Regions from separate parts of the Paenarthrobacter sp. 10N417 genome, predicted to be linked through region 2. Evidence: predicted binding sites of a transcription regulator. Region 2 holds the regulator's gene; the other holds the start of a gene.
What was found. Region 2 encodes HrcA, which represses chaperone genes, less so after heat shock. Its sites were predicted from a motif close to TTNGCACTCGNNNNNNNCGAGTGCNAA; they were not measured.

Region 1 (20,184 bases), on a different contig from region 2:
GGCATCCCGGTAGAAGTTCCGTGCCATGGCCAATCGCTGCCATTGCCCGCCTGAGAGCCCACTCCCCTTGCGCCCGCGTGGATCCTCCATCCAATTGCTCACATGGTTTTCCAGGCCGTTGGGCAGCTTGTTGATGAATTCCATGGCCTCGGCATCTGAGGCTGCCCTCCGGATGCGTTGCTCGTCCCGGGCTTGATCGACATCGCCCAAATAGATGTTCTCCGCAGCCGTAGCGAATTCATACTTCAGGAATTCCTGGCTCAGGACCGCAAGGTGCCGGTGCCAACTGGTCACGTCGATTCCGGTGAGATCGACGCCGTCGAGCAATACTCGGCCTGAATCCGGCCGGTAGAGACCGGCCAGGATCCGGATCAGCGTGGACTTTCCTGCGCCATTCTCACCAACTATCGCAATGTGCTGGCCTGCCCTGATGGTCAGGGAAATGCCCTTGATAACTTCAATGTCACTCCCCGTATAGCTGAAGCGGATATCCCGCATTTCCACAACGGACGGCGACTTCACCAAGGGAGGTTCGTGGCCGCTGGGCACCGGAAGCGCCATGAACAGCTCGTAGTCTTTGAGGTTGGCAAGGTCTTCGTCAATGGAACTCAGCGACGAGACCAGGTTGCTGGCGGTGGACAGGGCCCGGCTGACGATCTGTTGGATGTAGAGGAACTGCCCTACCGCCTGTGCCCTGGCAATGATTTGTCCCACCACCCAGATCAACGACACTACTTCGGCCCCATACTGCAGGGCGTCCGCTGCGAGTTGCTTGGGGATGTAGCGCTTCTGGAAGTCCAGCCGCCGGCGCTCGTCAGCGTCCCGAAGCCGGGACCGCAGGTCCATCAAATAGCCCACGATTCCATAGAGCCGCATCTCGGCAATGTGCTGGGGCCTCAGGAGGTTGGTCTCGATCATTCGCCGTTGACGCCGGGAATCCACCTGGGTATTCCAATGCGCTATTTGCTCTCGTGAGAGTTTGAACTGCAAGTAGACGCTCGGGACGATCGCTATAAGGACAATGACAGCGATCCACCAACTGACCAACAACAGCGCACCGACTGCCAGGATGACCGAAACCAACTGCGTAAAGATGGCCGCGATCCGGTCCAGGACCCGCGCATAGGAATCGGAGAACCGCTTGGCGCGATCGTAGAGGTCCACCGTTTCTTTGTCGTCATAGCGCCAGAACTCCAGTGCCAGGAAGCGCTCGTACATCATGTCGCCGACGATCGCGCCTACTTTGAAGCTCATCAACTGCTGGATGTATCGGTCGACGCTGCTGAAGGCGCCCCAAAACAGTCCCAGCGCGGCAGTAATGATGACGTACAGTACCGCCCGCGGACCGGCGTCGGGATCTCCCGCGTAACCGGCGGCCAACGCCGTGGTGGTCAACGCGGCGAAGTAGGTGGTTACCAGCGGCAGCGTGGCCGAAATCAGGGAGCCAGCCACTTTCATGATGACTGCAATCGGCGATGCCTTGAAACTCACCTTCAGGACCTGCCCGACGGCGCGTGCGTACGGCCGGAGGGCAAGCTTGCGGGGCGCTTTGCCGGGTTGGACTGAATTCAGCCGGACTGACTCCGGGTGCCGCGGTTGTGCGGGCTTTTCGGACATGTCCCCAGCCTATTCCTCCCCACAGACATTTCCGTTGCGGCCCTTAAACAGCTGTTCCCCGTGGAGGCTTCCACGGGGAACAGCTGTTTAAGAAACTGATGTCAGCGGGAACCGTAGTTGGGTGCCTCCACCGTCATCTGGATATCGTGCGGGTGCGATTCCTTCAGGCCGGCAGGAGTGATCCGGACGAACTTGCCGCGTGCCTTGAGTTCGGCAATCGTGGGGGCGCCGGTGTAGAACATGGTCTGGCGGAGGCCACCGACCAGCTGGTAGGCCACCGATGCCAGCGGACCACGGAACGCGACGCGGCCTTCGATGCCTTCCGGGATGAGCTTGTCATCACCGGACACGTCAGCCTGGAAATAGCGGTCCTTGGAGTAGGACGTGTTCTTTCCACGGGACTGCATGGCGCCAAGGGAGCCCATGCCGCGGTAGCTCTTGAACTGCTTGCCGTTGACGAAGATGAGCTCGCCGGGAGACTCTTCACAACCAGCCAGCAGTGAGCCGAGCATCACGGTGTCCGCGCCGGCAACCAGTGCCTTGCCAATATCGCCCGAGTACTGGAGTCCGCCGTCGGCAATCAACGGCACGCCTGCCGGGATGGCAGCCTTCGCGGATTCGTAGATGGCCGTGATCTGGGGAACGCCAACGCCGGCTACAACACGGGTGGTGCAGATGGAGCCTGGGCCCACACCGACCTTGATGCCATCGGCACCAGCGTCAATCAGGGCCTGGGCTCCTTCACGGGTTGCTGCCTGGCCACCAATGATGTCCACGTGGGCAGCAATCGGGTCTGACTTCAGGCGGCGGATCATGTCCAGCACGCCCTGGGAGTGGCCGTTGGCGGTGTCCACGAAGAGTGCGTCCACCCCGGCGTCGATGAGCTTCATGGCGCGTTCCCAACCGTCGCCGAAGAAGCCGATGGCAGCGCCTACGCGCAGGCGGCCTTCGTCGTCCTTGGTGGCCAGCGGGTACTGCTCTGCCTTGGTGAAGTCCTTGGTGGTGATGAGGCCCTTGAGACGGCCCTGCTCGTCAACGAGCGGGAGCTTCTCAATCTTGTTGGTGGCCAGCTTGTGCGAGGCTTCCTCGCGGCTGATGCCCACATGGCCGGTGATGAGCGGCATCTTGGTCATGGCATCGCTGACGCTGCGCAGCGGGAATTCAGATTCCGGAATGAACCGGGTGTCGCGGTTGGTGACGATGCCCAGCAGCCGCCCGTCGGTGTCCACCACGGGAAGGCCGGAGACGCGGTAGCGGGAACACAGCTCGTCCAGTTCCTGCAACGTGGCCTGCGGGCCGATGGTCAGCGGGTTGGTGATCATGCCGGATTCGCTCCGCTTGACGCGGTCCACATGCTCAGCCTGATCATCGATGGACAGGTTGCGGTGCACGACGCCCAGACCACCCTGGCGGGCCATGGCGATGGCCATGCGGGACTCCGTGACGGTGTCCATGGCAGCGGAAAGCAACGGCGTCTGCACTGTGATGCGCTTGGAAATCCGGGAGGACGTGTCCGCGTCAGAAGGGATGACATCGGTGTGTCCGGGGAGGAGCAGGACGTCGTCGTAGGTCAGGCCTACGAAGCCGAAGGGATCGTGTTCGGGCTGGGTCATGAGTGCGGCCTCTTACCTGGGTTCTGGGGGCTTTAACTGGTAGGGGTTGCAACTGATGACCAGCCCGTCATTACGGGACTGGCCTGTGCATTAATTGGCCTATGCATGAGGTACTGCAAGGCAAAGGTGCTTCGGGTATTGAATAAATAGTAGAACCTCGGCGGCCATCGCCATATTCCGCGGCGCCTGAGTGTGAGCAACAGCACTGGCGGAAGGTCGGCGTCGTGCGTTCCGTGCTCCCGCGGGGCGGCGAGGCTAGCGCCCGGACTGACCAGTCGAGTCGGACCAGCCCGTCGCGGCGAGGAGCCGCTCCTCGAACATCGGGATCATGCTCTGCACATAGGTCTTGGTGAGATGGTTATCGTCCTTGTAGACGTACACATTCCCCACCACTGCCGGACACGTGCCCCGTTCGCAGATGAAGTCGCTCATGTCCATCAGGTACAACCGATCCACCTTGCCCGCGTAGTCGTCCAGAGGCGAGGACGCAGCCAGGGAATCTTCCAGCGGAGGGTTGCAGTCGGGCGAGTCAGGGCCCTTCTTCTGCACGCACTCGGGCATGTTGATGCTGAACCGCGGGTTGTCACGGATGCCCACGACGTCGATTCCTGCATCCGTGAAGGGCTTGATGCCTTCCAAATAGCCGGGCACTTCGGTCTCGAAAGGGGCCGTCACATGAGTCAGAGACGCCACGGTGAACACCGCATCGGGTTTGTGTTCCATGACGTAAGCCGCACTCGCCTTGTTGAAGTCGTTGCAGTCACTGGTGCGCTCAGGAGAGTCGGCACCGAACCGGCAATTCCCCTTCAGCAGAGTTACCACTTCCCAGCCATGCTCCTTGGCGATGGGGCCCAGGGCGGCCATGTACTGCTGGGCATGGGAATCGCCGAGCACCACGATCCTCTTGGTCACGACTTCGGGTTCTGCATTCTGGAGGCACCCCTGCAGCAACGGATCTGACGGCACGTTGGCGCCAGTACACAGGCCATCGATGTCCGCCCATTCATCCTTCATGGCGGCGGGTGCGGGAATGATCATTGCCTCAGGCGTCGGTTGGCCCGCGAACTCAGGCGACAGCGCTGCAGCACCGGGCGTCAGTTCTTTTGGCTGATCCGCAATCGCCACGCTTTCGGCGGCGATGGCACCCTGCCAGGCGGTCATCGGCAGTGCCAGCAGCGCACCGCAGGAAACAATGACGACGGCGGCCCGCCAGGACCGGGCGTCCGGCCACTGCCAGCGGCGCATGGGCACCTCGACGTACCGGGTGGTGGCAACGGCCAACGCCATCGACGCTGCCATGATGCCCAAGCCCTGCAGGAGGTTCGGGCTGGTGGTCTCCGTGACGAGCAGGAAGAACACCAGGACCGGCCAATGCCACAAGTACAGGGCGTAGGAATTGTTGCCCACCAGGACCAAGGGCTTTGAGCTGAGCACACGGTCAGCACCAAATCGGCTGTTGCTCTGGCCCGCAACGATAACCGCCGCGGCTGCGAGGGTTGGCCAGAGAGCCACGAATCCCGGGAAGGAACGGTCCACCGTCAGGATCAGGCCGCACGAGAGCATGGCGAGCAGCCCCGCCCAACCCAGGAATACCCGAAGCCGCTGAACTGGTTTGAGGTACGGGAGAGCCAGTGCCAGCAGGGAACCCAGCGCAAATTCCCACAGCCTTGTCCGGGTATCGAAATACGCATACGCCTGATTGTGGGCAGTCTGGTCGATGGAATAGACCAGCGAGGCCACAAAGACCAGGCCGAACGCCATGAACAGCAGCTGCCGGTGTTCTGTGGCCTTGCGGCCTGGGAACAGCTTTGCAAGTTGCGGCTGCAGCAGGGCCACCGCTGCGAAAATCAGTGGCCACAGGATAAAGACCTGGCCTTGCACGGACAGGGACCAAAAGTGCTGCAGGGGACTCGCTCCGGAATGGTCCTGCGCATAGTAATCAACGGCAGAATCCGCGAGCTGCCAGTTCTGCCGGTACAGCAGGGAGGCCCAAGCCTCGGCGAGCACATCCGGCCACCGGCTCTGCGGGATAAAGGCCCAGGTTCCGGCCAGGACTGCCAGCAGGACCACGACGACCGCGGGCAACAGCCGGTTGAACACATGGAGCCAGTGCTGCAGGAGCCTCAGGGGCTTACGGTTTTCGAGCTTCCGCGTAAAGGACAGGGTCATCAGGAAAGCCGAGATGAGTAAAAAGACGTCTACGCCGCCGGACACCCGGCCGAGCCAAATGTGGTAAGCCGCCACCATCAACACAGCCAAGGCACGCAGTCCCTGGACCTCCGGGCGGAAGGTTCGTTCCGCCGTCGTGGGCTTCGCTGTAGTGGGCTTCGCTGTAGTGGGCTTGCCACCCAAAGGTGCTGTTGCTTTCACCTGTCCGCTCATTGCGCCCACCCCGTCGCGGCAAACCACCTTTCGTCGAACATCTCGCCCATGCTGGTGACGTAGGTCTTGGACAGGTGGTTGTCATCCAGGTAGACGAACACATTTCCTATGACGCTGGGGCACTGGACACCATTGCAGAGGAGATCCGTCATATCCAGGAATGCGGCATTTCCAAACTTTCCCTGTTCGGCCGCGAAGGGGCTCTCCGCAGCCAGGACGTCATGCTGGTCAGACTTGCAGTCAGCGCTGTCCACGCCCTTGGACAGGGCACACTCGGTGACATTGTGGTCGTACCGTGGGTTGTCACGAATGGCCACCACCTGGATGCCGAGGTCGTTGAAGTTGGTGACGGACTGCTCAAAGCCGTACACCAACTCCTCATCCGGTGATGAGGGGGCCGCCTTGGTGCCCACCATGAACACGGAATCCGGGGTGTGGGATGCCACGTATTTGAAAGCCGCCGAGTTGAAATCATTGCAGTGCTGGTCAGCGTCAGGGTTCTCCGGCATGAACGGACAACCGCCCAACAGGAGGGCCGTGACCTTCCAATGCTCAGCCTCAGCGAGAGGGCCGAGTGCGGCCAGCCACTGCTGGGCATGGGAGTCGCCTAGGACCACAATGCTCTTGGTGGCGTCATCGCCCACACCGTTTTGCTGGCAGTTCTCCTGCAGAGTCTTGTCTTCCGGCTTGGAAACTCCCTCGCACGTCCCACCCAGGTGTGCCCAGTCTTCAGGCAACTGTTCTGCCGTGGGAAGTGTCTTGGCATCCTTGCCGACTTGGTTTACATAGCCTGGAAGGAGGGCATGGGCTCCAGGGTTGTCGTTGAATGCCTGCGTGTCAGCGGCCTTCTGGTCCAGATACTGCTTGTACTGGAAGCCGAGCAACGGCGCACACGCCACGGCCAGGCAGACGGCGATGGAGATGGCTGCGCGGCGACGTTTCACCTCCGGCCACTTCCACTCCCGGAATGGCTTCTCCACGAACTTCGTGGTCAGGAAGGCCAGGACCAATGCCAACGCCACAATCGCGGTGCCGGACAGCCACCCGGCGTGGTCCTTGCCGCTCCAAGCCAGGGCGATCACCAGGATAGGCCAGTGCCAGAGATACAGGGCATAGGAGTTATCGCCAAGACGTACCAGGAATTTGGAACTCAGGATCCGATCCACGCCGAAGCGGCTACCGGTCTGTCCCGCTGCAATCACTGCAACGGCAGCCAGCGTGGGCCAGAGCGCAACAAAGCCGGGGAACGCAGTTTGGACCTGCAGCAGGATGCCGCAGGTAAGCATGGCGGCAACGCCGATCCACCCCATCGCCACGCGGACAGGTTTGGAAAAGTCCAGGGCAGGCAGGATCAGGGCAACAAGTGTTCCGAGGGCGAACTCCCAAAGCCGGGCGAAGGTGTCGAAGTACGCCACAGCCTGGTTGTTGGCCGTAAAAATAATGGAGTACGTCAGGGAAACGACGAAGATGAGCGCAAAAACGTACGCGAGCGAGGCCCGGTACCGGAGATCGAATTTGCGGCAGATGACCGCCATCACGGCGAAGATCACCGGCCAGAGAATGAACACCTGGCCCTGGATGGAAAGTGACCAGAAGTGCTGCACAGGACTGGCGAGACTGTGGTCCGTGGCGTAGTAATTCACCGCGAGAGTCTGCAACAGCCAATTTTCGTAGTAGAACAAAGAGGCCCAAGCCTGATTGACCACTTCCACCCAGCGGGTGGGAGGCAGGAAAGCAAAAGTAGCAGCCAGTGTTCCAAAGAGGACAACCACCACTGCCGGGAGCAGGCGCCTGAACAAGTGCAGCCAGTGCCGCAGCAAGTCCATCGGGCGCCGCTGTTTGAAGCGGCTCGTGAACTGAAGAGTCATGAGGAAGGCCGAGATCAGCAGGAAGACATCAACCCCGCCTGACACCCGCCCAATCCAGATGTGGTAGCTCACAACCATGAGCACAGCGAGGGAGCGCAGGCCCTGGATTTCGGGTCGGAACGTGGACTTTACAACGGGACCGGTAGCCCGCCTGTTGGGACGGGCGGGCGGTCGGATCGTTGATGTAGTCACGTTAGGCAGTTCCTCAAGGCTATTGCACAAAGCATCCATCATACGCTGTTCCGGGCGCCGACCCCAGTTGGGCCGGCCTGCGGAACCGCCTTACGAGTGTCTATTAGCTCAGGTTGGACTATGCGTTTGCAAAGATGAAACTGTGCGTTGCCTGTGCTGCGGGCACTTCTTTTTGAAGGTCAGCCACTATGCCAAAGCCGGCCGACGCTCAGCTGTGAACTGCCGGTCTGCTGTGATCTGGCGTGCCAGATAGCGGGCGTCACGGCCAACTCCTGGAAGTGTTGCCGAAACTGCCGCGAACAGAAACTCCTGGCCAAGGAAGTAGAGACCGGGCACAGATTCCACCACTCCCCTCTTGTGGGTCGGAATCCCATCGCCGTTCTGGTACGGGAGCTTCAGCCACGAGTAATCCTCCCGGTATCCGGTACACCAAATGACGTTCGCCACATCCAAAGTCCGGCCCTCTTCCAGCACCGGTTTACCTTGCTTTACCCCGGCTATCCTCGGCAGCAGTTCCACCTTCGCGTCACGCAGATCCTTGGTGCGTGTCCGGATCAAAGGTGCCGCCATCATCTTGAATGCCGGCGCCACCTTCCGGCCAACCGGGGTATTAAGGGTCAGGACGTGAAGTCCTGCGAACCGGATCACAGGCAGGACAAACCGGGCCGCGGCGCGTCCATGGCGAACAGGGAGTTCGCCACTGGCTTTGCCAGCCAGCAACGTGGTGTGCGTTCTGCTGGCTTCAAGGGCAATTTCCGCGCCGGAATTGCCGAGCCCCACCACGAGCACTGGCCCAGGTTGGAGTTGCCCGGGGTTTTTGTACTCCTGCGAGTGAAGCTGCACGATGCCGGGATCCAGCTCAGTGGCGAATGCCGGCCGCTTAGGCAGGCGATATCCACCGGTAGCAACCACTACGTTGTTGGCGATCCAAGACCGGTCACCGGAGCTCACAAGAAAGCAATCACCCTGTTGCGTCACCCCGTCAACACGGACTCCGTGGATCACGGGCAGACTGAACCGCCGTGCATATTGTTCGAGGTAGTCCGCCAACTCATCCTTACTGGGAAACGCCAACGGGTCCCCTGGGAAAGGTGCGCCCGGCAATCCGTCGTATTTAGCCGGGGTGAAGAGACGAAGCGAATCCCAGCGTTGACGCCACGAATCCCCGGTCCTGGCGTTCTCATCAAGGATGACGAAGTTGTGGTGTCCTTTGGCCAGCCAATAGCCGAGCGCCAAGCCGGCCTGGCCACCGCCCACGATCACAGTATCGAACTGCGAATCACTAGCATTTTTCATGGCATTTCCTTTCTCGTTAATCCAACGCGGGGTCACTTATGGCCCATGGCAGGGGCCGACATGGGCCTTAAGTGACCCCGGGTTGCTGGGGTTGCAGTTGCTGGGGTTGCAGTTGCTGGGGTTTCAGCCGGAGCCTTCCGGTACCGCAGGCACCACACCAACATCAAGACCGACGTCACCACGTAAAAGGAGTGCAACAGCCACACGGGTCCCGCCGGAAGGTCGAAGACGTAGAAGGAATGCACGGCGTTGGCGATGTTGGTCAAAGTGATGTTGCTCAAACTGTAGGAGGCCAGGTCCTTGGTGCGGACTGCCTTGACCAACATGGGCAGCATGCTGGATGCAAAGAGCACGGTGGATACGGTGCCGGCGAGCAGTGGAATGTTCATAAGCCCAAACTAGGAGTCCGGCACCCTCTGCCGCGTCGGCCAAATGACGCATCCTGCTGGATGGGGCATGGGTATTTATGCGCATGTCGGGACGTGAGAGAACAACGGGAGAAACCCCGCAGGACGTGAGAGAAGATCGGGAGAAAGGCTGTGGGATGTGAGAGAAGATCAGTTGGTCAAGTGGTGTTCGAAGGCGTATCTGGTCGCAGCAACCCTGGAGGGCAAGGAGAGTTTGCTGAGGATATTGCTGACGTGCCGGGCAACGGTTTTTTCGCTGAGATACAGTTCCCGGGCAATGGACTTGTTGGCTTTTCCGTCGGCGACAAGCCGCAGGACTTCCAGTTCACGGTTTGTAAGTTCATGGGCGGTGGGCGCAGAACCAGTCCCAACACCTCCCGCCCCGCCGGCTCCCGCACTGCCTCGTCCCGCAGTAAGGCCCAGCACCTCAGTTACAGCAGGCGTTGCTTCGAGTTCAGCGAACTCGGCTGTGGCTGCTTCGAATTCCATGGCGGCAGAGTCGGGATCGCCCAGTTCCGAACAGGCGCGGCCCGTCAACACCCTGCAGCTGGCGGCGCCATACGGTGCCTCAAGGCTGTACCAGAGCCGCCATGCCTTTCTTGAGGCCACCAGCGCGTCGCCCGCCTTGCCCTCTGCGAGCAGCACTTGGGCTTCCGCCTGCGCCGCAAGCGCCCGTTCCAGGGGCCTGCCCGTTTCAAGGACCGGAGCCGCGAGTTCGTCAGCCGCGGCCCTTGCCGCTTTAAGGTCACCAGCGGCAAGCTCGACGTCGACGACGGCGGGAAGCAACCGCCGTCGGTTGGCGGGGTCCGAGCCTGCCATGGCCCTGCGCAACATGGCTTGGGCCTGGGACACTTTTTGCTGGCCTGCCAGCACCAGCGCGAGTCCGGGGAGAGCTTCGAAGCCGGTCTCTGCAGCCTTGGCATAAGCCGCGCTGGCTTCATCAAATTGGCCCTTCAAACGCAGAATCTCGCCCTGCAGATACCACGCACCCCAGGCCGCTTCCGGGTCGCCGCGGCGCGAGCGGTCCTGGGCAATGTGGACGGCTGCTATGGCGTCATCCCAGGCGCCATGGAGGATGAACAGTTCTGCCCTGTGGGACTGGCACTGCCCGCTGAACATCACCATGTCCGGCCGGTCCCCGCACCAGCGTTCCAACGCGGCGGTCCATTCATGGGCACGCTGGACGTCGAACGCCAGGCGGCAACTGCCGATGACGGAGCAGTAGATGATGCCTGAAGGGATGGGCGATACTTCCCCCGCCGTCACGGAAACCATGACTTCATCCAGGATCTCCAAGCCCTTGTCCGGGAATCCAAGGGTGATGCTGGCCGTGCCCAGGCCCAGCCGTCCAAGTGCCATCAGATCCTTGTCGTGGAATCGCTGCCCCACTGCCAAGGCGCGGCCAAAGAGCTCATTGCTGGCTTCAGGATTTCCTCCGTACAAGGCTCCCAGCGCTGACGGAATCAGGAGGTAGCCTTCAGCTTCGGTGGGCTCGTCCAGTTCTTCCACTAAATGCTTCGCCCGGGACATCCAGCCCGAGCTGCGGGCTGGCTCCCCGATGTCCATGAGGAACAGCACCAGCCACGTTGCGCAACGGGCGGCTGCAGCCATGTCTCCTACGGTGACATATTCATCGTGCGCCCGTGTCAGGTAGGCGACGCCTTCGGAGTCCTTGCCCAACAGCATGGCCACGGAGGCCGCGACTTCAATGTCCTCGGGTAGAAGTCCGCCCTCCGTGTCCGCCCGGGCAAGGCAATCCAGTGCATCGCTCCAGCGGTGCTCGGAGAACGCGGAGCGTCCCAGATCCAAGGCTGTAACCGGCATAGTCCACACTCATTCTGCGACCGCGAGCAACCCGGTTGGCGCACCCAAGCGGCCGTATTAGCGTCAGGGTACCGCCGCCGTCGTAAGCCCACAATGGCTCCACGAATCCCTGACGCGCCGTGTGGGTTCCTGACCGTCTCTGGTCCCGAGATGCCACTTTGTCACCCTTTTTCGGTTGCATGGCGGGCGCCTGAGGTTCAAAGAAGGTCGGGACGCCACACGCCCACGCCACAACCGGACGCCGGGAAGCCGACATCGGGAAGCGCAAGAGGGCAGAAAAAAGCCCTGGCCACGAGTGACCAGGGCTTTTTCGAACAGGCTGTTAGTGCTGGTGGCCTGCGTGTGCGTTTTCGTCCTCAGCCGGCTTCTCGGCAACCAGGGTCTCGGTGGTGAGAACCAGGGCAGCGATGGAAGCGGCGTTGCGGAGTGCGGAGCGGGTGACCTTGACGGGGTCGATCACGCCAGCGGCGATCAGGTCCTCGTACTCGCCGGACTTGGCGTTGAAGCCGTGGTTGGCTTCGAGTTCGGAGACCTTGGAAACGACGACGAAGCCATCGAAGCCGGCATTCTGGGCGATCCAGCGCAGCGGCTGGACCAAGGCGCGACGGACGATGCCAACAGCTGCTGCTGCGTCACCTTCCAGTGCCTTGACGGCCGGGGACTCATCCAGCGCCTTGAGGGCGTGGATGAGGGCGGAACCGCCACCGGAAACGATGCCTTCTTCAAGGGCAGCACGCGTGGAGGAAACGGCGTCCTCGATGCGGTGCTTCTTTTCCTTCAGCTCAACCTCGGTGGCTGCGCCGACCTTGATAACGCCGATACCGCCAGCCAGCTTGGCCAGGCGCTCCTGCAGCTTCTCGCGGTCCCAGTCGGAGTCCGTGCGGGTGAGTTCGGCACGCAGCTGGGCCACGCGGTCGGCAACGTCCTGCTCGGTTCCGGCGCCATCAACGATGGTGGTGTTGTCCTTGGTGACCGTGATGCGGCGTGCCGTACCCAGTACCTCGAGGCCAACAGTGTCCAGCGACAGGCCAAGGTCCGGGGAAACAACCTGGGCGCCCGTGAGCGTCGCAATGTCCTGGAGCATGGCCTTGCGGCGGTCACCGAAGCCCGGAGCCTTGGCGGCCACAACGTTCAGCGTGCCGCGGATGCGGTTGACGATCAGCGTGGAAAGGGCTTCGCCTTCGATGTCTTCGGCGATGATGAACAGCGGCTTGGAGGCCTGCAGCGCCTTCTCCAGCAACGGCAGGAAGTCCTGCAGCGAAGAGATCTTGCCCTGGTTGATCAGGATCAAGGCGTCTTCGAGGACAGCTTCCTGGCGTTCTGCGTCAGTGACGAAGTACGGGGAAAGGTAGCCCTTGTCGAACTGCATGCCTTCGGTGAGGACGAGTTCGGTCTGGGTGGTGGAGGATTCTTCGATGGTGATGACGCCATCTTTGCCCACCTTGCCGAACGCCTCGGCCAACAGTTCGCCAATTTCGTCGCTCTGTGCGGAGATGGCGGCAACGTTGGCAACCTGGGTGCCTTGCACTTCGCTTGCGTTCTCCAGGAGGCGGGCTGCGATGGCTTCAATGGAAACCTCGATGCCGCGCTTGATCTCGCCAGGAGCGGCACCAGCAGCAACGTTGCGCAGGCCTTCCTTGACCAGTGCCTGCGCCAGCACCGTAGCGGTGGTGGTGCCGTCGCCAGCGACGTCGTTGGTCTTGGTGGCTACTTCCTTGGCCAGCTGTGCACCAAGGTTCTCGTAGGGGTCGTCAAGCTCAACTTCGCGGGCGATCGTCACGCCATCGTTGGTGATCGTGGGAGCGCCCCACTTCTTGTCCAGCACGACGTTGCGGCCGCGCGGGCCAAGCGTCACCTTGACAGTGTTGGCGAGCTTGTCGATACCGGCCTCAAGAGACCGGCGGGCAGCATCGTTAAAAGCAAGCTGCTTTGCCATGGTTGTGTCCTTTCAAGACAGAAAACCCGCACCGCAGAAGGTCGGAATGATTCCAACGCGGCTGCGGTGCGGGGCTCCAGGAAGTTACTTTACGACGATCGCAAGGACGTCGCGGGCGGACAGAACGAGGTACTCGTTGCCGCCGGTCTTGACTTCGGTTCCACCGTACTTGGAGTAGATGACGACGTCGCCAACAGTTACGTCAACCGGCACGCGGTTGCCGTTGTCATCGAAGCGGCCGGGGCCGATTGCAACAACTTCGCCTTCCTGCGGCTTCTCCTGCGCGGAGTCCGGAATTACCAGGCCGGAAGCCGTGGTCTGCTCTGCTTCGAGCGGGCGAACAACAATACGATCCTCAAGAGGCTTAATCGAGACCGACACTCGGACTCTCCTTTTCATGAGCTGATTCATGGACTAAGAACTAGGGTGCCGTGGCGTGCAACCGTCGTCGCGGTGCCGGTGACGCCTGGCGTGATTAGCACCCTCCGGGGGAGAGTGCTAACACGACTCTATGTAAGCGTTAGCACTCGGTCAAGGTGAGTGCCAGAATTTCGTCCTGAGTGAACTCCCGTTACCGACCGGTGAGGTCGTCCAAATCGTAGTCTTCGCCGTCGTCGTCCTCATCTGCAGGGGCGGTTCCGCGGTTCAAATACAGCACGACGGCGGCCGCCAGGGCCACGACGCCGGAAATCACCAAGGCGATAATCCCGCCAATACGGGCTCCACTGTAGAGCTCCCGGATGTCGCGGGCTTCATCAGTAGCGTCATTCACGCTCTTGCCCGTCACGGAGTACGCCGCAGCGTTGAATGAGTCCAACGCGAAGATGACGATCAGCAGGCCAATGCAGACTACAGCGATCACGGCCCCCGCGATCAAGGCAGGACGGGCAAAAGCCACGAGGGATCGACCGGAGGAATGCTCTGAAGCTCCCGGGGCAGTGGAGTGGTTCCCGCCCGGGTTGTTTGTGTCGGAGGGCTGCGGAACTGCGTTGTCTTCCATGAAAACAACCCTATCGTCGCTGGTTCCCAACTCACGGCGTCATGGCGGGCGCCGTTAGGCTTGATCCCATGTCTCACGCACCGCAGGAACAGATCGCACCCTTGCTGACCACTGAAGGATGGGAACTCCTTGCCTCGCTGGGGCCGTACCGCGAAGACGAAGCGTTCAGCGTTAACGCCGACCTCCGAAAAGCAGGCCACTCCCCTGAACTCGTGGCCGCGGTACTGACGCAGTCCCGGCTCCGGACCCGCGCCGAAGCAAAGTTCGGCGAGTTTGCCCGCCAGATGCTGTTCACCCAGGCCGGACTCGAACAGGCAACCCGCCTCAACGTCGCGGCCCGGCACGCCGAGCGTTTTGCCAAGGCCGGCATTTCCCACGTAGCCGACCTCGGCTGCGGCCTCGGAGCTGACTCCATGGCCTTGGCCTCCATGGACATTGCCGTGACCGCCGTGGAAATGGACGAAACCACTGCCGCCTGTGCCACCATCAACCTCATGCCCTTCCCGCACGCCACGGTGGTGCATTCCGATGCCACATCAGTGAACCTGGACGGGATCGACGGCGTGTGGCTGGACCCCGCACGACGCACAACCTCGACGTCCGGAACCAAGAGGATCTGGGATCCGGAAGCGTTCTCTCCCCCGTTGTCGTTCGTTGAAGGCCTGGCCGCGGCCGGCCGGGCAGTGGGAGTCAAGATGGGTCCCGGGATGCCGCACGACTCGGTTCCGGCGAACTGTGAAGCGCAGTGGGTCTCGGTAGGCGGCGACGTCACTGAGGTCACCTTGTGGTTCAACGCGGTGGCCCGCCCCGGGGTTCGGCGCGCGGCACTTGTCATCGGCCCCCAGGGCGCTGCCGAGCTCACCAGCGGCGAGGATTTCGACGGCGGCCCGGTAGCCGCCGTCGGGCCTGTAGAAGGATTCCTCTACGAACCGGACGGTGCGGTCATCCGCGCAGGGCTGGTGGCCGACGTCGCAGAACGCCTTGGCGGGCACCTGGTGGACGAACATATCGCCTACATCTGCGCCCCGGAACTCCATGACTCGCCTTTTGCCCGCGCGTACAAGGTGCTGGAAGTGATGCCTTACAACGTGAAGGCGCTCAAAGCCTGGGTCAAAGCGAACGGCATCACGGTGCTGGACATCAAGAAGCGCGGCACGGCAGTCACTCCGGAAGAACTGCGCAAACAACTGCTTCCATCCAAGCGCGAGACCAAGCCCGCAAAAACGGCCACCCTGGTCCTCACCAGGATTGGCGAGGAAAGAGTGGCCGTGGTGGTGGAGCCTGTGACGTTCTAGGCCACGTCAGCGGCGGGAGAACTCCGAGGCTTCGCGGACCTGGTCTGCACTCGGGCGGACGCCCGTGTACAGGACGAACTGTTCCTCCGCCTGGATGGCGATGACTTCGGCTCCGGTGATCACCGGCTTGCCTGCTTGACGGGCCGCCGTGATGAGCGGTGTCTCGGAGGGGAGGGCGACGACGTCGAACACTATCTTCGCAGCGGCAATGGTTGCGTCGTCAAAGGACTGTGCCCGTTCGTCCGCGCCCGCCATCCCCAACGGCGTGACATTGATGATGAGGTCCGCCGTTGATCCGTTGACGTCGTCCTGCCAGCCGAAACCATAAAGGTCCGCGAGCGCACGTCCGGTGGTTTCGTTGCGGGCCACGATTGTCACGGACGTAAAGCCTGCATCGCGGAGAGCTGCGGCCACCGCTTTTGCCATTCCTCCTGCTCCACGCAGCAGCACCGTGTGGCTGTTGGGTACTTTGTGGTCCTTCAGCAGGCGGGCAATGGCTATGTAGTCGGTGTTGTAGGCCGTGAGGACGCCGTCGTCATTGACAATCGTGTTGACCGAGTCGATGGCCCTTGCCGATGGATCCATTACATCAACCAGCGGGATGACAGCTTCCTTATAGGGCATGGACACCGCGGCTCCCCTGATGGGGAGGCCGCGGATGCCAGCCACTGCAAGAGTGATGTCCGCTGGGGCGAAAGCCTTATAGACAAAGTTCAGTCCGAGCAGATCGTACAAATAATTGTGGAACCGGGTCCCGATGTTGCTGGGCCGGGCCGCAAGCGAAATGCACAGGGACATGTCTTTGTTCAGGATTGGCATTCACCCATTAAACAACGGTCTCTTTACGCTGCCGTTCTCTTAGCCCTGGCGGGCCTTCATGCGCGGATTGTTCTTGATAATGACGAATGTGCGCCAACGCCGCCGGACGATCTGCGCACCCGCCAGCAATCACGCATGCTCCGGCTGCACTAGACTTGAGCCGACCGCTGACGGCCCCGCAGCGGGTTGCGTCCAGCTGAAACTCCAGCAGAAACAAGCAACGAGGGGACTACGTGCAGATTGAGTTTGCGCCATCCAGGCAATCGACACTGGGTGTGGAATGGGAGTTGGCGCTCGTCAATGCACGCACCGGGGAACTGGTCTCAGTCGCGAACGACGTCCTCAAGGGCGTGGCCGCGAACCACCCGGACCTCAACGAAGACGACGAACACCCCCATATCAAGCGCGAACTGCTCCTGAATACCGTGGAGCTCGTTACCGGAATCTGCGAAACGGTCAAGGAAGCCAAAGAGGACCTCAGCCGCTCTCTCGCCGCTGTCCGCGAAGTCACAGATCCCATGGGAGTCGAGGTGTTCTGCGCAGGCAGCCATCCCTTCAGCCCTCCCCTGCTCCAGCCGGTCACCGACAAGGAGCGCTACGCCAAGCTGATCGAGCGGACCCAATGGTGGGGACGCCAAATGGTCATCTACGGAGTCCACGTCCACGTGGGCATCGATCGCCGGGACAAAGTACTCCCCATCCTGGACGGCCTGGTCAACTACTTCCCGCACTTCCAGGCCCTTAGCGCTTCCAGCCCCTTCTGGGCCGGCGAAGAAACCGGCTACGCATCCCAGCGCGCCCTCATGTTCCAGCAGCTCCCCACCGCTGGCTTGCCGTTCCAGTTCGAAACCTGGGAAGCGTACGAGTCCTATGTCCAGGACATGTTCACCACAGGTGTCATCGATGCCACCTCTGAAATTCGTTGGGACATCCGACCCGTCTCCAACCTGGGCACTATCGAGATGCGCATTTGTGATGGCCTCGCCACACTCGAGGAAGTGGGCGCGATCGCAGCACTGACGCAGTGCCTCGTGGACGAGTTTTCCTCCATCCTCGACGCCGGCGGCAGCATCCCCACGATGCCGCCATGGCACGTCCAGGAAAACAAGTGGCGTGCCGCCCGCTATGGCATGGAAGCCATCATCATCCTCGATGCCAAGGGCAACGAGCAGTTGGTCACCGAGCACCTGGCAGAAACCGTCGCACGCTTGGAACCCGTGGCAGCCAAGCTCGGGTGCTCTGAGGAACTGGCCGATGTCCTGAAGATCATCGAACGCGGCGCCAGTTACCAGCGCCAGCGCCGCGTGGCCGCTGAACACAACGGGGACCTGCAGGCAGTGGTCATGGATCTCGTGCAGCAGATGCGCAAAGGCCCGGACGCTTAGGTCCAGGGTACTTACGCCGCCACCGACACCGTAGTAACCGGCATGGAGGAATCCGGCGCGAAGGCGATTCCGCTGGGCCCGATCCCTGCCATGATCAGTTGAGCTCCAAGCGCTGCCACCATGGCACCGTTGTCCGTGCAGAGATCCAGCGGCGGCACGTGCAGCTTGATGCCCGCCGACACGCACCGTTGACCGGTTAATTCACGCAGCCTTGAGTTGGCGGCAACGCCACCACCAAGCAGCACGTGGGTAATGCCGTTCTCCTTGCAGGCCAGGACCGCCTTTGAACTGATGACGTCCACTACGGCTTCCTGAAACGCTGCAGCGATATCGGCTACAGGTACTTCCTCACCGCGGGCTTCGAATTGCTCCACGCATCTGGCCACGGCCGTTTTCAGGCCGCTGAAGGACCAGTCGTAGCGATGCGGTCCCTTTTCCTCCGCCGTGCCCATGTATTTGGGCTGGGTGAGGCCGCGCGGAAAGCGGATCGACTTGGGATTGCCCTGACGCGCGAGTTTGTCGATGGCCGGGCCACCCGGGTAGCCAAGGCCCAGGATCCGGGCTACTTTGTCGTAGGCTTCTCCAGCGGCGTCGTCGATGGTGGAGCCCAGGAGTTCCACGTCATCTGTGATGCTGCGAATGCGGAGGATCTCTGTGTGGCCACCGGAAACCAGAAGGGCACCGAGGTTCTCTGGCAGCTTGCCCGCACTCAGGCCGGCACTCAAGCCGGCGGCAGCACCGGCGTCGGGCCTTGCCTCCAGCAGCCCCACTCCAACGTGCGCCACAAGGTGGTTGATCGCATACAGCGGCTTGCCCGTAGCGACGGCCAAGGCCTTCGCGGCGCAGACACCCACCATGAGGGCGCCGGCCAGGCCGGGACCGGAGGTGACAGCAATGGCATCGATGTCCTCCAAGGTCACCCCGGCTTCGTGCAGCGCTTCCTGGAGGGTGGGGACAAAGGCGTCAAGGTGGGCGCGCGAAGCGATCTCCGGGATGACGCCACCAAAGCGCACGTGCTCGTCCATGGACGAGGACACCGTGTTGGTCAGCAGCGTTGTGCCGCGCACGATTCCGACGCCGGTTTCGTCGCAGGACGATTCGATGCCCAGCACCAACGGCTGCTTCGGCTGTTCTGGATAAGGGCCGCTCACGCGTTGGCTCCTTCTGTGGAATGTGGCTCGTTGAGGGGTAGGCGCATGATCAACGCGTCCGTCCCGTCCCGGTAATACCGCGGCCGGACATGGATCTGCTCAAATCCGAAGCGCAGATACAACTGCTGTGCGCGTGGATTGTCCGCACGCACTTCCAGGAGGACGTCCGCCGCACGACGTCGCCGGGCCTCTTCAATCAGTTCTGTCAGGATGGCAGAGCCGATGCCCTTGCCTTCGAATTCAGGAACGACGGCGATCGTCTGGACGTCCGCGATCGGCTCAATGCACATCAAGCCGGCGTACGCCACGATCTGTCCCGCAACCTCGGCCACTACATAACGGCGGGTCTCCGGCTGGGACAATTCGTCGAAGAACATCTGCAGGGGCCAGGCATCCACGGGGAACAATCGCCGTTCCAAGGCTTCCACGGCCGGGACGTCAGCCTCTGTCATGTCTCGCAGGGAAACTCCGGAGAGCTCCAGTTTGGGTGAAAGTTTCATCGTTCCCCTTTCATCACAGGGCACGCTTCCTGGGGCCCGGTACCTGGGCGTCCGATTCGCGCAAGTACAAGGGTGTGGAATCCAAGAGTTCCTGCCCTGCCGTCAACCGGGCAAGCGCGACCTGGCCAAGGGAAGCCGCGTCCGGTTGGGTGTCGGCAAAGTCTTCGTCGGCGCGGAGGACGTCGGCATACAGTCCAGCGCCGGCCCCGAACACGGGAAGATCCGGCAAGTCCGAGGCGAAACCCACATGCGGTCCGTCGATGAGTTGGGGAAGCTGGCCCTCCTCGAGGACGTACCGCGACCAGTAGACCTCTTTGCGTCGGGCGTCAGTGGCCACCAGGAATTCGGGAGCGGCGGCAGTGGACTCCGCCACTTCAAGGGCTATCGCATCAAGGCTCATCAACCCATACAGGGGCTTGTTCCAGACGAAGGCCAGGGTGCGTGCGGTTGCTATGCCCGAGCGCAGCCCGGTAAACGGTCCGGGCCCCACCCCTGTGACGATCACGTCAATGTCCGCGCCGGTGACCCCTGCTCCGGCCAGGAGTTTCTCGATGCCGGGCGCAAGGACTTCGGCATGGCTTCGCGTGTCCTCAGTGGCGAAGGAATCCAGCACGCCTTCCATGGCAACGTCCGAAATCAGCGCAGCACTGGCCACTGCAGAGGTATCGATGGCCAGGATCAGCATCAGTGGCCTCCTTCAGAGATCGTGGTTTCAAGAAGCTTCGGTGCCTCGGCCCAGCGGGGGCCGAAACCGCGGAAAACGATGGTGCGGGGTTCGTCGTCGTCACCAGTGTCAAAGTCGAGCACCATGCCGCCGCTGTCCGCAACGTTGGCCGGCACAGCACCCACAGACCGGTGAAGATCCACTTCCAGACGGCTGTCCGAGAGGTGCTCCACCC
Region 2 (9,669 bases):
GTATGGATATCGAACGTGAGCGCGGCATCACCATTAAGTCCCAGGCAGCGCGTATGCCGTGGGAACTCGATGGCACCAGCTACGCCCTGAACATGATCGATACTCCCGGCCACGTCGACTTCACCTACGAGGTTTCGCGTTCCCTGGCAGCTTGTGAAGGCGCTGTGCTGCTGGTTGACGCAGCACAGGGGATCGAAGCCCAGACACTTGCCAACCTCTACCTGGCGATGGAGAACAACCTCACCATCATCCCGGTGCTGAACAAGATCGACCTCCCGGCAGCCCAGCCTGAGAAGTATGCGGCGGAACTGGCCAACCTTATTGGCGGAGACCCGGAAGATGTCCTCAAGGTTTCAGGCAAGACCGGAGTAGGCGTGGAAGCGTTGCTGGACAAAATTGTCCGTGACCTCCCGGCTCCCGTGGGCGATGCCAATGCTCCTGCCCGGGCCATGATCTTCGACTCCGTCTATGACACCTACCGCGGCGTGGTCACTTACGTTCGCGTTGTGGACGGCATGCTGCACCCGCGTGAGCGGATCCAGATGATGTCCACGCGCGCCACTCACGAACTCCTGGAAATCGGCGTCAGCTCCCCGGAGCCCACACCTTCCAAGGGCTTGGGTGTGGGCGAGGTCGGCTACTTGATCACCGGAGTTAAGGACGTCCGCCAATCCAAGGTTGGCGATACCGTTACCAACCTCGCCAAGCCGGCGTCGGAGTCGCTCAGCGGCTACGCCGATGCCAAGCCCATGGTTTTCTCGGGTTTGTACCCGCTTGATGGAACTGACTATCCCGTGCTCCGCGATGCCCTCGAGAAGCTGATGCTTAACGACGCCGCTCTGGTCTATGAGCCCGAGACGTCCGCCGCATTGGGCTTTGGCTTCCGTGTTGGTTTCCTGGGTCTGCTCCACCTCGAAATCACCCGTGAGCGTCTTGAGCGCGAGTACAACCTCGATCTCATCTCCACAGCTCCCAACGTGGAGTACGAGGTAACGCTGGAGGACAAGAAGGTGATCCACGTGACCAACCCCAGCGAATATCCCACAGGCAAGATCTCCGAGGTCCGCGAGCCTATGGTCTCAGCCACCATCCTGGCACCGAACGAGTTTGTTGGCGCCATCATGGAGCTGTGCCAGAGCCGCCGCGGCGTTATGGGTGGTATGGACTACCTCTCCGAGGACCGTGTGGAAATCAGGTACCGCCTGCCCTTGGCGGAAATCGTGTTCGACTTCTTCGACATCCTCAAATCCAAGACGCGCGGTTATGGCTCGCTGGACTGGAAGGCCGACGGCGAACAGGTTGCCGACCTCGTTAAGGTGGACATCATGCTCCAGGGCGAGCAGGTGGATGCTTTCAGTGCCATCACCCACCGTGACAAGGCCTACGCCTACGGTGTCATGATGACCGGCAAGCTGCGCGAACTCATCCCGCGTCAGCAATTCGAGGTGCCCATCCAGGCTGCCATCGGATCTCGCATTATTGCCCGCGAGAGCATTCGGGCCATCCGCAAGGACGTTCTTGCCAAGTGCTACGGCGGTGACATCACCCGTAAGCGCAAGCTGCTCGAGAAGCAGAAGGAAGGCAAGAAGCGCATGAAGATGGTGGGCCGCGTTGAAGTGCCTCAGGAAGCTTTCATCGCTGCGCTGACCACCGACGAGTCCAAGGACAAGGCAAAGAAGTAAATGCCCAGCGTCCTCCCTTTGGGCGACCCTGCACCTGCGGACGGTTTGTTGCCTCCGCAGGTGCTGATCGGCGTCGAGCACCGCAAGTTCGGCCTGTACGTGCACATCCCCTTCTGCGCGGTGAGGTGCGGTTATTGCGATTTCAACACCTACACGGCCACCGAGCTGGGTGGTGGGGCGTCGCAGGATGCTTACGCAGGCACGGCTGTCACTGAACTGGCCTTTGCAGCCACCGCCATGGATGCCTCCGGTCTGCCGAAGCGCCCACTGAGCACTGTATTTTTCGGTGGTGGGACACCCACGTTGCTCCCTGCCGAGGACTTGGCTCGTATCCTTCGTGCCGCCGTCGTGCAGTGGGGACTTGAACCGGGCGCCGAGGTGACCACCGAAGCCAACCCCGACTCCGTAACGCCCGAGTCGCTCCAGGTGCTGGCGGATGCAGGCTTTACGCGCGTCTCTTTTGGCATGCAGTCCGCGGTACCGCACGTCCTCAAAGTGCTGGACCGGACCCATACCCCGAGCCGCGTTCCGCTGGTGGTCCAGTGGGCGCGCGAGGCGGGCCTGGCCGTAAGCCTTGACCTCATCTACGGCACGCCGGGAGAGTCGATGGCGGACTGGCAACTGTCCCTTGCGACCGCCCTGTCCTACGAACCCGATCACATCAGCGCCTATGCCCTGATCGTGGAAGACGGCACAAAGCTGGCGGCCCAAATCCGCCGCGGCGAAGTTCCCGGAATTGACGACGACGACCACGCCGCGAAATATGAGCTCGCCGACAAATTGATCTCGGAAGCCGGGCTGACATGGTACGAGGTCAGCAATTGGTCGAAAGCGCCTGAACAGGCCTGCCGTCACAATCTTGCCTATTGGCGGGGCGATGACTGGTGGGGGATCGGTCCGGGCGCTCACTCGCACGTGGGCGGTGTCCGCTGGTGGAACGTCAAGCACCCCACCGCTTACGCCAACCGTCTGGCTGCAGGAGACTCGCCGGCAGCTGGTAGGGAAACCCTTGACGCCGAAACCCGGGAAGTCGAGCGCATCATGCTTGAGGCCCGGCTCGGTACAGGTCTGTCCGTTGATGCGCTGGACAAAGTTGGCCGCCATGCGATGGCAGGACTGATCGCTGAAGAACTCGTGGATCCGGGTGCGGCCTTCAAGGGGCGCCTGGTTCTTACCCTTAAGGGCCGGCTCCTGGCCGACGCCGTGGTGCGCAGGATTCTGCCGGACTAATCGTCTGCAGAATCCTGGAAGCCTTGGACTACTTAATCCAGCGCAGGTTGAGCTTGTAGCGGTGGGGCTGTCCGTGATTGACGCGGATACCAGCCGAGACTGAGAAGCACGTCAGGGCTACCCAGATGCCCGTGGCGATGACTGCAAAGATATTGCCCACGACGGGAAGCAGAACCAGGATATTTGCCAGGACTGCCGCGATGGTCGGAGGAAGCGTGAAGTTCAGTGCTTCCTTGGATTCCTGCGCCGTAAATGGCCCGCGATCACGGAAGATGAGATAGATCAACAGGGACGGCAGGCATCCCAGAATTCCCCCGAAGTGCGCAAGGGTGGCCCACTGCCGGTCTTCGCTTGCCGTCAGTGGGAGTGCGTTTGCGGGCGCGCCATGGTACTGGGGCTGGCCTGCGGCGCTGCCCGGTTCTTCAGGAGCGTTCTCTGCCACGGTGTCTTCCCTTTGCTTTAAAGATGCTGCAGTGTTGCTGTCCCAGAATACTGGGTTCCGGGTCATCCCGGGACCAACGCCCCGTTACGTCCCTGCGAAAAGTGCATTGAGGAAACGTAATTCAGGACAAGACGGTCAGGCAGTGGTGAGGAAATCGATGACTTCCTCTACCCTTCCCAGCAGCGACGCTTCCAAGTCGGCGTAGCTGCGTACCGCACCAAGCAGGCGCTGCCAGCCGAGTCCAATGTCTTCGGCGGTTTCGTGCGGCCAGCCGAACGCGGTCAGTATCCCGGTCTTCCAGTCAGTGCCTCGTGGAACTTCCGGCCACCGCTCAATACCCAGCACTTTTGGCCGGATGGCTTGCCAGACGTCTATATACGGATGGCCGACGATCAGGACGTTTCCGGCGGCTCCGGGCACCGTCATGGCTTCTGCGGCGATGCGTGATTCCTTTGAGCCTGCCACGAGGTGGTCTACCAGGATCCCGAGCCTGCGCCCTGGCCCGGGCGAGAATGCGGCGATAGCTGACTTGAGGTCGTCCACGCCGTGGAGTGGCTCTACGACGATGCCCTCAATGCGGAGGTCGTCGCCCCAGACTTTCTCCACCAGTTCGGCGTCGTGCTTGCCTTCCACCCAAATACGGCTCGCCTTGGCCACCTGTGCACGATGGCCCAGGACCCTGACGGACCCGGATGCCGTTCGACCCGACTGCACAGGCGAACCAGGAGCCTTTGCTGCCGGAGGCATGAGACGGATGGCCTGCCCTTCAAGCAGGAAACCGAACCCGAGTTGGAACGACTTGGTTTTGCCACGCCTGTCCTCAAGGGAGACGATGTGCATTCCCCCCGATTTCTCCACCCGTGTGACTTCGCCCACCCAGCCGGACTGGACGTCTTCAAGGACCATCCCGCGCTGGACGGCTACCTCGGGGAGTTGGCGTTTGGCAGGAGCGGACAGATCCTGCGGGCCCCACGTATCGAAAGCCAAGGACTTCATACCCCTCTGTGCTGGTTGTGCTGGGAATAACTCCCGCGGGCGGTTTCAATGCTAGCAACGTGCTGGCTCATACTAGACTTGTTAGCACTTGGGCATGTTGAGTGCTAAGTGAGTGCTGTTTATCCGTCCCGATAAAGGCCCGGACAGTCGTCAGGAGGTGTTGCAATGAGTGAGCCACGCAAGCTTGAAGTGCTGCGCGCAATCGTTGAGGATTATGTGCATTCCCGTGAGCCTGTTGGATCCAAGGCACTTGTGGAGCGGCACCATCTGGGCGTTTCCAGCGCCACCATCCGGAACGATATGGCTGTGCTGGAAGAAGAAGGCCTCATCGCAGCGCCGCATACCAGCGCAGGCCGCATCCCCACGGACAAGGGCTATCGGCTGTTCGTGGACCGCATCTCGCAGGTCAAACCGTTGTCCGCCGCGGAGCGTCGAGCCATCCACTCGCTCCTTGAAGGGCCGGACGACCTCGATGACATCCTTGAGCGCACGGTCAGGCTACTGTCGCAACTGACCAACCAGGTCGCCGTCGTTCAGTACCCGCACTCCAACCGTGCCCTGGTCCGTCACGTTGAATTTGTCCTCCTGGCGCCAAAGCAGGTGCTCGTGGTGCTCATCGCAGATACAGGAAGCGTTGGCCAGAAGGTCATCGAGGCTGGCTCCGATGTAAGTAATGAGGCGTTGATGGCCCTTCGCTCCCGGTTCCTGGGAAGCATCGCTGGAACCCAGCTGGCACTGCTGCCGCAGGTGTTGCCTTCCGTAGTGGCGCTGTGCCCGCCGGAGCTTCGGGGACTCGCGCAGCATCTTGCCCATGGTCTCCAAGCCCTCAGCGACACCAGCCGCGAAGAGCGCATCGTCATGGCCGGAACAGCCAACCTTGCCCGCTCAAATGTCGATTTCCCGTTGAGTATTGGGCCAGTGCTGGAAGCTCTTGAGGAACAAGTTGTCATGCTTAGGTTGTTGTCCGATATGGGGGATGATCCCCGCGGCGTGACAGTGAGCATCGGGCGCGAGAATCCTTACGATGGCCTGGCCGAGGCCTCGGTCGTGGCAACGGGGTACGGCTCCGGTGCCAAGGTGGGAATCCTCGGACCAACCCGGATGGACTATCCCACCACCATGGCTGCCGTGCGCGCCGTGGCCCGTTACCTTTCCCGCATTCTCGGCGGCTGACGCAAGCCCCGAGGTAAGAATCGCCGTGTAACCGTATAACAAGGAAGAGATACAGACTTTGAGCAGCCACTATGACGTTTTGGGAGTCTCTCCGGAAGCCACCGGGGAAGAGATCAAAAAGGCGTACCGCAAGTTGGCGCGAAAGCTTCACCCGGACGTCAACCCGGGGGAGGATGTCGCGGAGCAGTTCAAGGCCGTGACGCATGCTTACGAAGTGCTGTCCGACCCCCAAAAGCGCCGCGTCTACGATGCCACCGGTAACGAGAATGGCACTGACAACGGCTTTGGTGGCGGCTACTCCGGCCAGGGTTTCGCGTTCCAGGACATCTTCGATACCTTCTTCGGCGGTGGCGGCGGGCACGCTGGTCCGGCCTCCCGTGTGCGCCGGGGCCAGGACGCACTGATCAGTGTCCGCATCGACCTCAAGGACGCCGTGTTTGGTGTCAACAAGAAGCTCGAAGTTGATACGGCTGTCGTCTGCCCCACCTGCGATGGCAGCTGCTGCCGGCCGGGCACACACCCGGAGCGCTGTGACATCTGTGGCGGCAGCGGCCAAGTCCAGCGGGCCGTTCGATCCATCCTGGGCCAAGTCATGACCACGGCGCCGTGTGGTTCCTGTGAGGGCTTCGGTACGGTCATCAAGGATCCCTGCAACGAGTGCAACGGGCAGGGCCGTATCCGCAGCCGGCGTTCCCTCACCATCAAGGTTCCTGCCGGTGTTGCGACAGGTACGCGCATCCAACTCTCCGGACAGGGCGAAGCAGGACCAGCTGGCGGACCTGCGGGCGACCTCTACGTAGAGATCCGCGTCAACAATGACTCCACGTATATCCGCGAAGGCGACGATCTGCACGCAACACTGAGCGTTCCGATGACAGCCGCCGCCTTGGGCACGGAACTGAGCCTGGAAACTTTCGACGGGCCCCAGGAGATTGATGTCAAGGCCGGCACCCAGTCCGGCGAGGTCATCACGCTTCGCGGGTTGGGCGTTACCCACCTCAGGGGCTATGGCCGAGGCGATCTCAAGGTGCACCTGCACGTTGAGACACCGGTCAAGCTGGATCCGGCACAGGAAGAGCTCCTGCAGCAGCTTGCCAAGTTGCGCGGCGAGCAGTTCAGCGAAGGAAAACTCGTGGCCAGCGGCGGCATGTTCGCCAAGCTGCGGGACAAGCTCGGTAACCTGTAGCGGTGAGCAATCCCGTCTTCTTCGCGCCTGCCGGGAGCCTGTCCGGTGTTGAGCCGGGCGCGTTGTTCGTCATCGACGGTGCAGAAGCCCGGCATGCCGTTACCGTGAAGAGGCTCACTGTCGGTGAGGCCGTGGACATTGCCGATGGCGCAGGAGCCCGCCTGACAGGCACGGTCGCAGAGGTTGGACCTGGAAGTTTGTCCGTCACAGCATCCGAGGTGATTTTCGAAGATCAGCCGAACGTGCGTTTGGTGCTGGTCCAAGCGTTGGCCAAGGGTGACCGTGACGAGTTGGCCATTGAAACGGCCACCGAACTGGGCATAGATGCGGTGATTCCTTGGCAGGCTGAGCGATCCATCGTCCGCTGGAAGGGGGATCGCGCTGCCAAGGCCCACGCGAAGTGGCAGTCTGTGGTCACTGCCGCGGCGAAGCAGGCCCGCAGGGCGTGGATACCGGAGGTGCGTCCGATCCTGGATTCCGCGGCTTTGGCAAAGGCTGTTGCCGCCGCGGACCTGGCTGTAATCCTTCACGAGGACGCCAAGAACCCCTTGCGGACCGTCCTGGAAGCGCCGATCGTGGCTCAGGCCGGCGGCCTGGATTCACCACGTGAAGTCCTCTTGATCGTGGGGCCGGAAGGCGGCATCTCGCCACGCGAGGTGACGCGCCTCAGCGACGCCGGGGCGGTCACGGCTCTCTTGGGGCACCACGTCCTGAGGTCTTCGACGGCGGGACCCGCCGCCGTCGTACTCGCCTCCGATGTCTTGGGCCGCTGGTAGGCTGTGTCGCCTTCCAGGCAACGCCAGCTAATGCGCGACGCCGGCTCTAGCCGACGCTGAAAAGTCGCGTATCGGTGGTGGATGTGTCTGCTTGCCCGGAGTCCTGAACCTGGGACACGCGCAATTCGTATTTCCCTGGTTTCAGGGTCGCATTGAAGGAGAAGACGCCGAATTGTCCCGGCTCTCCTGTGGCTTTTGTCTGGCCGGTCAGCAGGCTGGCCTTTTCGCCATTGCCGTTGTCCCGGAGGATCTGCCAGCTGACCGGCTTGGAGCTGTCAGTGCTGCGGCCATTGAACTTGACCACGCCGGCCGGGAGCGAGGTGTCCTCCTGCGGGTCGATGATCCATAGTGGCGCCACCAAGGAAGCGTCCCTTGCCATTGGTTGTCCGAGCCGTACCTGGCCGAAGGCCATGAAATCAGTGTGACCGTCGACCAGGATGACCACTTGGATTTGCTGCCCGGAGTTGATCAGGCCTGACGACGAAGCTGCTGCCGTGGCAGTGTAGACCAGCTGCTGTACAGCCCGTTGCGCCATGCCTGCATCAAGGTTGGAGTTGAAGGCATCCCGGGAAATATCAACGGTGATCACGTTCTTGCCCGAGATGGATGTTGCCAAGCTGCCGGGGTCCTGCCACGGGGTGAAGAAGTCGTGGTCCAACGGCTTTTCGGCCATCATGATGCGCAGCGCAGTGGTGACGGGGTTTCCATCGCCGGAGATGTCCCTGAATTCGCGGTAGAGGTAGACATCTTCCTTGCTCCGCCCAATCCAGTAGACCGGGATCTTCGTGGACGCCTGGGTGGTCTCCAGGGGAGCGTTGCTGGCCGGAGCTTCCTGGACGCTGACTGGCGGCGCACTGGACGTAGTTTGAGTGGGTCCGCCGTTGGCGATACAGCCGGTCAGCAAAAGGACAGCAAGCATCGCAGGCGCTGCGACCGCGGACTTTTTCCGCTTTCGCCCGCCGGGCTGATGGCTTACTGACTGCGCGATGGGGGTTCCTTGCCTTGGTGGCCGGTGGTTCTCGCCGGCCCGTCGAACGCGCGTAGTCTGACTACCCGCTCTGCCAGCTTGGCATATCGTCGACGGCGGCTGGCCGGGTTTGCGGGCACTGGCGGCAACTGAAACAGGATTGATACCCGCTTGATGCCGAGTTGAGACAAAATGTCGCAGTCGAGGGACGACCTCGCGGGGAGGATGCGGGGAGGATGCGGGGAGGATACGGCAGAGGATCCGCGGGCGAACGCCCGAGGTCTGCCGGGCTGGCGTAGGATTGAAGGCATTCCGGCATATGGCCTGGCGGTTGAGCCAGTCCCGTTGTCGAAACGATGGACCAACTGTTATCCGACCGGAGGAGAAGAGGCCGCACGGCCACCACTATGAGTGAATCCCTGAATGGGCGGCTGCGGACCGGAAACGGGAACCCAGCCACCACCGAGTTCCCGCACACCTTACCGGGCACGCGCACGGAAATCGTCACGTTCGACAACTCCGATCAGATGGTTCACTCATTGGGCAGCCATGACGAAGCCTTGCGGTACATCGAGGAGCAGTTCCCGGACGTCAACTTCCACGTTCGCGGCAATGAATTGTCCATGTCCGGTCCGTCCACGGTCATCCCGCGCATCATGCGCCTCCTTGAAGAGGTCCGCGGACTGGTAGCCAGGGGAACGGTCGTTACCCCTGATGTCCTGCAGCAGCTCGTTTCCCTCCTGAGGACACAGTCGGTCCAGAATCCCGTGGATGTCCTTACCCACAACATTCTTTCAAGCCGCGGCAAGACCATCCGGCCCAAGACCTTGAATCAGAAGAACTATGTGGATGCCATAGATGCCAACACAGTGATCTTCGGTATTGGCCCGGCAGGTACTGGCAAAACATACCTCGCCATGGCCAAGGCCGTGCAGGCCCTCCAACTCAAGGAAGTAAGCCGGATCATCCTGACCCGGCCCGCTGTTGAGGCGGGGGAGCGGCTGGGTTTCCTGCCGGGAACGCTGAGCGACAAGATCGATCCCTACCTGCGGCCGCTTTACGATGCCTTGCACGACATGATGGATCCGGAGTCCATTCCCAGGCTGATGGCTGCCGGCACCATTGAAGTCGCACCGTTGGCCTATATGCGTGGACGGACGCTCAATGACGCATTCATCATCCTGGACGAGGCCCAGAACACCACTCCTGAACAGATG

Region 1: groES (co-chaperone GroES) is a predicted target of HrcA. The motif match lies at 13,656-13,682, and genes of this name have one in related genera.

The regions. Positions count from the first base shown of each region.
Region 1 is NZ_JBFTIL010000007.1:79,103-99,286, reverse strand. It holds gene AC1DCM_RS10445 (ABC transporter ATP-binding protein) at 1-1,617, opposite strand, end outside; gene guaB (IMP dehydrogenase) at 1,719-3,230, opposite strand; gene AC1DCM_RS10435 (acyltransferase family protein) at 3,486-5,612, opposite strand; gene AC1DCM_RS10430 (acyltransferase family protein) at 5,609-7,711, opposite strand; gene AC1DCM_RS10425 (flavin-containing monooxygenase) at 7,859-8,968, opposite strand; gene AC1DCM_RS10420 (hypothetical protein) at 9,001-9,357, opposite strand; gene AC1DCM_RS10415 (helix-turn-helix transcriptional regulator) at 9,526-11,199, opposite strand; gene groL (chaperonin GroEL) at 11,522-13,135, opposite strand; gene groES (co-chaperone GroES) at 13,220-13,516, opposite strand; gene AC1DCM_RS10400 (hypothetical protein) at 13,707-14,135, opposite strand; gene AC1DCM_RS10395 (THUMP-like domain-containing protein) at 14,204-15,430, shown strand; gene AC1DCM_RS10390 (shikimate 5-dehydrogenase) at 15,437-16,249, opposite strand; partial or broken gene AC1DCM_RS10385 (ribosomal protein bL36) at 16,289-16,369, opposite strand; gene AC1DCM_RS10380 (glutamate--cysteine ligase) at 16,483-17,634, shown strand; gene tsaD (tRNA (adenosine(37)-N6)-threonylcarbamoyltransferase complex transferase subunit TsaD) at 17,646-18,785, opposite strand; gene rimI (ribosomal protein S18-alanine N-acetyltransferase) at 18,782-19,285, opposite strand; gene tsaB (tRNA (adenosine(37)-N6)-threonylcarbamoyltransferase complex dimerization subunit type 1 TsaB) at 19,299-19,970, opposite strand; gene tsaE (tRNA (adenosine(37)-N6)-threonylcarbamoyltransferase complex ATPase subunit type 1 TsaE) at 19,970-20,184, opposite strand, start outside.
Region 2 is NZ_JBFTIL010000018.1:40,831-50,499, reverse strand. It holds gene lepA (translation elongation factor 4) at 1-1,682, shown strand, start outside; gene hemW (radical SAM family heme chaperone HemW) at 1,683-2,912, shown strand; gene AC1DCM_RS19760 (DUF4870 domain-containing protein) at 2,941-3,354, opposite strand; gene AC1DCM_RS19755 (DUF3097 domain-containing protein) at 3,490-4,341, opposite strand; gene hrcA (heat-inducible transcriptional repressor HrcA) at 4,516-5,523, shown strand; gene dnaJ (molecular chaperone DnaJ) at 5,582-6,709, shown strand; gene AC1DCM_RS19740 (16S rRNA (uracil(1498)-N(3))-methyltransferase) at 6,712-7,485, shown strand; gene AC1DCM_RS19735 (GerMN domain-containing protein) at 7,532-8,404, opposite strand; gene AC1DCM_RS19730 (PhoH family protein) at 8,860-9,669, shown strand, end outside.